DNA from 2 places in the Shewanella amazonensis SB2B genome. Region 1 is predicted to be linked to the other one. Evidence: predicted binding sites of a transcription regulator. Region 1 holds the regulator's gene; the other holds the start of a gene.
What was found. The regulator sigma-54, encoded in region 1, starts transcription at its own class of promoters, with help from an activator protein. The targets are predictions, from matches to a motif close to GTTGGCACGNNNNTNGNNT.
Positions count from the first base shown of each region.

Region 1 (3,169 bases):
GACCTTGCTGCGGGACAGGGGGTGCAAACGGCGGGTTTCACTGTAGCGTTTGAGCAGCACCTTGTCGCTGGAATTGAGGAAAAAGCTGGTGAGTTCGACGCCTTCGGGGAGCCTTGCCAGCTCTTTTTCGAGGGCCTTTTCCTGCTCCGGCATATTGCGGATATCGATGCTGATGGCGACCTTGTCGTTATTACCCTTAAGCTGGGCAAGCAAGGGCCCAATCAGCTGTAATGGCAAATTATCGACGCAGTAGTAGCCCAAGTCTTCCAGTACCCTGAGGGCTACCGACTTTCCGGAGCCAGAGCGCCCGGAGACTATAACGAGTTTCATCCGATGATTACCTGGTAAAGTTCCTTTTCATCGTGGCTTTTACGCAGCTGCTTGAGGATCTGCTTGTCATTCAGCTTTTCGGCCATAGCGGCCAGGGTGCTGAGATGTTGCTGACACTGGTCCGACGGCACCAGCAAGGCAAACAGAATGTCCACAGGTTGCTTGTCAATGGCGTCATAACCAATGGCTTCTTCACACTTGATCAGCACAGCTAAGGGCTTATCTATAGTGCCAAGGCGTCCATGGGGAATGGCAATACCATTACCAATACCTGTGCTACCCATTTTTTCACGGGCCAGCAGGCTTTCGAATATCTCTTGAGACGAGAGGGAGGGATTCTGGGCAGCAGCGAGATCGCTAATCAGCTCCAGCACCTTTTTCTTGCTGCCCGGAGTGGCACAGCTAGTGCACTCCGGCGCCAGGATGGTACTTAGTTCCATCGTTAATGTTTGGTCAGTTTCTCTTTGTGTTTAATAACCTGACGGTCCAATTTATCAATTAGGGCGTCAATGGCGGCGTACATGTCTTCATGTTCTGAAGTGGCGAATACCTCGCCACCGTTGAGGTGAAGCTTGGCTTCTGCGATTTGCTGCAATTTCTGAACATTGAGAACAACGTGGACATTATTGATCTGTTCGAAATGACGTTCAAGCTTGGAGAACTTGCTCTCTACGTAGTTACGCAGTGAATCAGTGATTTCGATATGATGCCCAGTCAGATTGATTTGCATAGACACTTTCCTCCAAAGACCTTGGGTGGGTTATAAACTCTTACGTTGGTTTGACGGTGGGATCAACATCGCCTCTCGGTATTTGGCGATGGTGCGTCTAGCAACGTTGATTCCTTGTTCTGCCAGAAGTTCCGCCATTTTGCTGTCGCTCAATGGTTTCTTCTGATTTTCTGCTGCCACCAGTTTCTTGATAAAGGCGCGGATGGCAGTAGATGAGCATTCTCCGCCATCTTCGGTCCCGACGTGGCTGGAGAAAAAATACTTGAGTTCAAAGATACCCCTTGGGGTATGCATGTATTTTTGGGTAGTGACCCGTGAGATGGTGGATTCGTGCATCTCTACCGCTTCGGCGATATCGTTGAGCACCATGGGTTTCATGGCTTCTTCACCATACTCAAAAAAGCCCTGCTGGAACTGCACTATGCAATTGGCGACTTTCAGCAGGGTGTCGTTGCGGCTCTCCAGGCTCTTGATAAACCACTTGGCCTCTTGCAAATGCCCGCGGATAAACTGGCTGTCAGCCTGGTTGCGACTGGTGCGCGCCATGGCGGCATATTGCTGGTTCACACTCAGTTTAGGCATACAATCGGGATTAAGCTCTACAACCCAACGGCCATTTTTTTTACTGACCGAGACATCCGGAATAACATACTCGTCCTTGGTGCTGGTCACCGACTCACCGGGACGGGGATTCAGCCCCTGAATAAGGACGATTGCGTCTCTGAGTTCTTCTTCCTTGAGGCGTGTTTTTCGCATCAGGGTGCGGAAGTCGCGGTTGGCAATCAAGTCCAAATGGTCACGGATAAGCAGCTTGGCGTTGTCCAGGTGGGGGGTATCCGCCGGAAACTGCCCAAGTTGAATGAGCAGGCACTCTGCCAAATCACGGGCAGCCACCCCGATTGGGTCGAAGTGTTGAATGCGTTTGAGCACGGCCTCAACTTCGTCAAGCTCCACTTCGTCATCGCCCACGGCCTCGAGAATTTCCTCCAGGCTTTGGGTCAAGTAACCTTTGTCATCGATGGCATCTATGATGGCAGTGGCAATGGCCAGATCGGTATCGGAAAAAGGGGTGAGATTTTTTTGCCATTCGAGATGTTCGTAGAGGCCTTCGCTGGTTTCGCCCTGAAACGGCATATCATCTTCGCCACGGATCCCGGGGCCAGACACGGGGGCAGCCGTAAAGACTTCATCCCAGGTGGTATCCATCGGGAGCTCGTCCGGCATGGACTGCTGATTGATGGCGTCTGAGGTTTCCAGCGAGGCACTGTCCGTGGTGTCGTTTGAGACGGACTCCTGGCTGAACTGGTCATCAAATTCTTTATCGCCGCCGTCGGCATCAAACTGATCGCTGCCCAGTTCGTCGTCCAGCTCCAACAGTGGGTTGGCGTCGAGGGCTTGCTGAATTTCCTGTTGCAGTTCAAGCGAAGAGAGTTGAAGCAGACGAATGGCCTGCTGCAACTGTGGCGTCATTGTGAGTTGTTGTCCCAGTTTTAGCTGGAGCGACGCTTTCATTGTACTGCGAATCCTTCACTAAATTATTCAGGTAGAAAGCTTTTCTATCAGGTTATCCGGTGATTTACCACCCTGATTATCCGGATATGAGAAGGGGGCTTTGTTAATTAACTATAGCCTGAATTGCTCACCCAAGTACACTGCACGCACCTGCTGATTGTCGAGGATTTCGGCAGGAGTGCCTTCGGCAATCAAATCGCCATGGCTGACGATATAGGCTTTTTCGCACACATCGAGGGTTTCTCTCACGTTGTGGTCGGTGATAAGCACACCAAGGCCACGATTCTTCAATTGCTCGATGATCTTTTTGATGTCGATAACGGAAATGGGGTCTACCCCGGCAAAAGGTTCATCCAACAGGATAAATCTGGGGTTTGCGGCGAGCGCCCGGGCTATCTCGACCCGGCGACGTTCGCCACCTGAGAGTGACATGCCCAGATTGTCACGAATGTGGGTGATGTGAAACTCTTCCAGCAGTTGCTCCAAGGCCTCTTCACGCTCATCGGTGTTCAGCTCTTTACGCATCTGCAACACGGCCATGATGTTGTCGCGCACCGACAGCTTGCGAAAGATGCTGGCTTCCTGTGGCAGATAGCC
Region 1 covers NC_008700.1:3,662,910-3,666,078, reverse strand. The annotation lists gene rapZ (RNase adapter RapZ) at 1-330, opposite strand, end outside; gene ptsN (PTS IIA-like nitrogen regulatory protein PtsN) at 327-770, opposite strand; gene hpf (ribosome hibernation promoting factor) at 773-1,060, opposite strand; gene SAMA_RS16110 (RNA polymerase factor sigma-54) at 1,091-2,572, opposite strand; gene lptB (LPS export ABC transporter ATP-binding protein) at 2,684-3,169, opposite strand, start outside.

Region 2 (3,169 bases), 1.5 Mb from region 1:
CACGGATCAGACCCAGACGAACCAGCAGCAGGGCGATAACCGAGGTGGCAAAGGTTTCAAAGAAGCCTTCTACCCACAGGTGCACTACCCACCAGCGCCAGTATTCGGCCATCGCCAGGTTGGTGTGTTTGCCCATAAAGAGGCCCGCACCGTAGAAGAGGCCAATGGCAACGCAGGAGGCGTAGAGCACCCAAATCACAGGACGCATCTCACCTTGCAGCTTAAGAGCGGGGCGAATAGCGGCAGTGACCAGAGTCAGCCAAATCATCAGGCCCGCCAGCAGCAGAATCTGCCATACTCGGCCAAGGTCTACATATTCATAGCCCTGGTGACCGAAGAGGAAGTTGTTGTCGAGGCTGAAATACTGCTGAACACCCAACCATTCACCGGCCATGGAACCCAGAACCACCACGACCAGAGCAACCCAGAGTACATTCACACCAAGACGCTGATACTTTGGCTCATAACCCGACAGTGCAGGGGCGATGTAAAGACCTGTGCCAAGCCAGGCAGTGGCAATCCAGAACACGGCCAGCTGGGTGTGCCAGGTACGGGTGACCGAATAAGGCAGGATCTCGGCCAGTGGCAGACCGTAGAACTGTTGACCTTCCACCGCATAGTGGGCAGTGATGCCCCCCAGTACTATCTGCAGCAGGAACAGGCCAATGGCGGTGATGAAATACTTGCCCACGGCCTTTTGTGATGGGGTAGGCTTGAAGCGGAACAGGGGGTCTTCTTTTGCTGGCTCTGGCAGTGGATGGGCCTTACCTGCTGCGTGATACCACACCAGACCGCCAATCCCGGCTATCAGGGTGACAATACTCAAAATCGACCAGACGATATTGTCTGAGGTGGGGGTATTGCCAAGCTGAGGATCGTAGGGCCAGTTGGCTGTGTAGGTGTAAGTTTCACCGGGGCGCTCAGTGATGGCCGCCCAGGCACTCCAGAATACGAAGGCGTTGAGCTGCTGACGATTTTCAAGGTCGGGGATGGTGCCTTCCTTCATGGCATACTGCTCACGCAGAGTTTGCATGGAGGCATCGTCACCGAAGAGTGCCACATAGTGCTCAACCACCTGACCAATAGCCTCGATGCGTGTTGCGCTCAGCTGCACTTCCAGTTTATCGCCGTTGTTAAACAGGGTGTTGCGGCGCATATCGTCCCGCAGCGCCTGTTCAAGCGCGGCCTGCTGCGACTTATCCAGTTCAGCAAAGGCTTTGCCATACTGGTTTTGGGCGCTGATATTCAGCCAGGCTTCGGCCTCACGGTGTAACCAGTCGGCTGACCAGTCGGGCGCCACATAGGAGCCATGGCCCCAAATAGAGCCCAGTTGGTGCCCACCCATGGAGCGCCAAACCAGCTGGCCGCGAAGGATGTCGTTTTTGCTGTAAAGCGTTTGACCGCTTTCACTGGTGAAGGCATCCGGAATGGGAGGCATCTCCCGATAGATTTCACTGCCAAGACTCAGCAGTACGGTGAAGGAGGCAATCAGCACTATTAGCAGTGCAATTGCCGTTTTGCGAAGTGAACTCATTGTGGCCTCTCTAGCGCTTGTTCTAATGTCAGCACTATAAGGCAGAATTCGTGCCACCTTTAAATATTCAATAATTACAGTATTTTAAATTTATTTTGTATTATTGAATTGTTTTTAAAACAATGTCGCCTGATGTCATAAAGACATTTCAATTGTATAAATGACACTATTCAGTGCTGATGAATATTGCCGGGATCTTGATTGAAAGTGGTAACCAAGAGGATTGAGCGGGCTAAACAGCAATTAAGTCATAAAAGTCACTATAAAATATGGAATTCTATTTTGGGGTTTCGACATTAAATTTGCTTTAAAAAGTCATTATGTCGCACATTGTCTGTATAATTGTCGCGATTTATTGATGTGGAGGCGCAATGATTGCAGAAAACATGAATTTGTTGTTTTTGGTCGGCGCCTTGCTGGTGGGACTCAGTGTGGTGTTAAGCCCACTGTCTTCGCGCTTGGGGGTACCCATATTGCTGGTATTCCTCGGCGTGGGGATCCTCGCCGGAGAGGATGGCCCCGGCGGTATACAATTCAACGATTATTCCACGGCCTATCTGGTGAGCAACCTGGCGCTGGCGGTTATCCTGTTGGATGGTGGCCTTCGAACCAAGATGAGCAGCTTCAGGCTGGCGCTCTGGCCTTCGCTTTCCCTGGCGACACTTGGTGTGGCCATTACCACTGTATTAACCGGCTTGCTGGCTGCCTGGCTGTTCGACCTGAATTTGCTTATGGGGCTGCTGATTGGCGCCATTGTTGGCAGTACCGATGCGGCTGCCGTGTTTTCGCTGCTTAAGGGCAGGGCACTGAACGAGCGCGTGGGTTCGACCCTTGAAATTGAGTCGGGCAGTAACGACCCCATGGCCGTGTTTCTCACTGTTAGCCTGATTGCCATGATAGCCGCAGGCGGGAACTTTGATGGTCCCGGGCTGATGCGCGACCTGGCGCTTCAGGCCGGTATGGGGTTGGCCGCGGGTTTTGGTGGTGGGTACCTGATATGGCATCTCGTCAATCGCAGCGTGTTGGCAGATGGGCTCTATCCCATTTTGGTGCTGGCGGGCGGCCTGTTGCTGTTTGCCCTGTCCAGTTTGGCCGGTGGCAGCGGTATCCTGTCTATCTACCTCTATGGTCTGTTTCTTGGTAATCGTGGCATGCGCGGTAAGCACAGTACCCTGGCGGTGATGGACGGCCTGACCTGGTTGGCACAGATTGGCATGTTCCTGGTGCTGGGACTACTGCTGACGCCTTCATCATTGCTCGAGGTCCTGTTGCCCGGGTTGGTGCTGGCGCTGGGGATGATATTTATTGCCCGGCCACTGGCAGTGTGGATAAGCCTGGCGCCCTTCAAGCGTTTTGTGGCGCGGGAGCGCTGGTTTATCAGTTGGGTGGGGCTCAGGGGAGCTGTGCCCATTATTCTGGCGGTATTCCCCATGATGGCCGGTCTACCCAATGCCGAGCTCTACTTCAACCTGGCCTTTTGTGTGGTGCTGGTATCTTTACTGCTCCAGGGGTCTACCTTGCCGCTGGCGATGAAGCTCGCCAGGGTAGGGTTGCCGCCCAAGCCAGAGCCCATCAGCCGCGCGGGTGTCGACATCTTTCCAGCCAGCGAGTGGGAAATTTTTGTCTATCGCCTCA
Region 2 covers NC_008700.1:894,769-897,937, forward strand. The annotation lists gene SAMA_RS03830 (nitric-oxide reductase large subunit) at 1-1,534, opposite strand, end outside; gene SAMA_RS03835 (potassium/proton antiporter) at 1,906-3,169, shown strand, end outside.
Region 2: the regulator sigma-54 is predicted to act here: its motif matches at 1,574-1,592, upstream of SAMA_RS03830 (nitric-oxide reductase large subunit).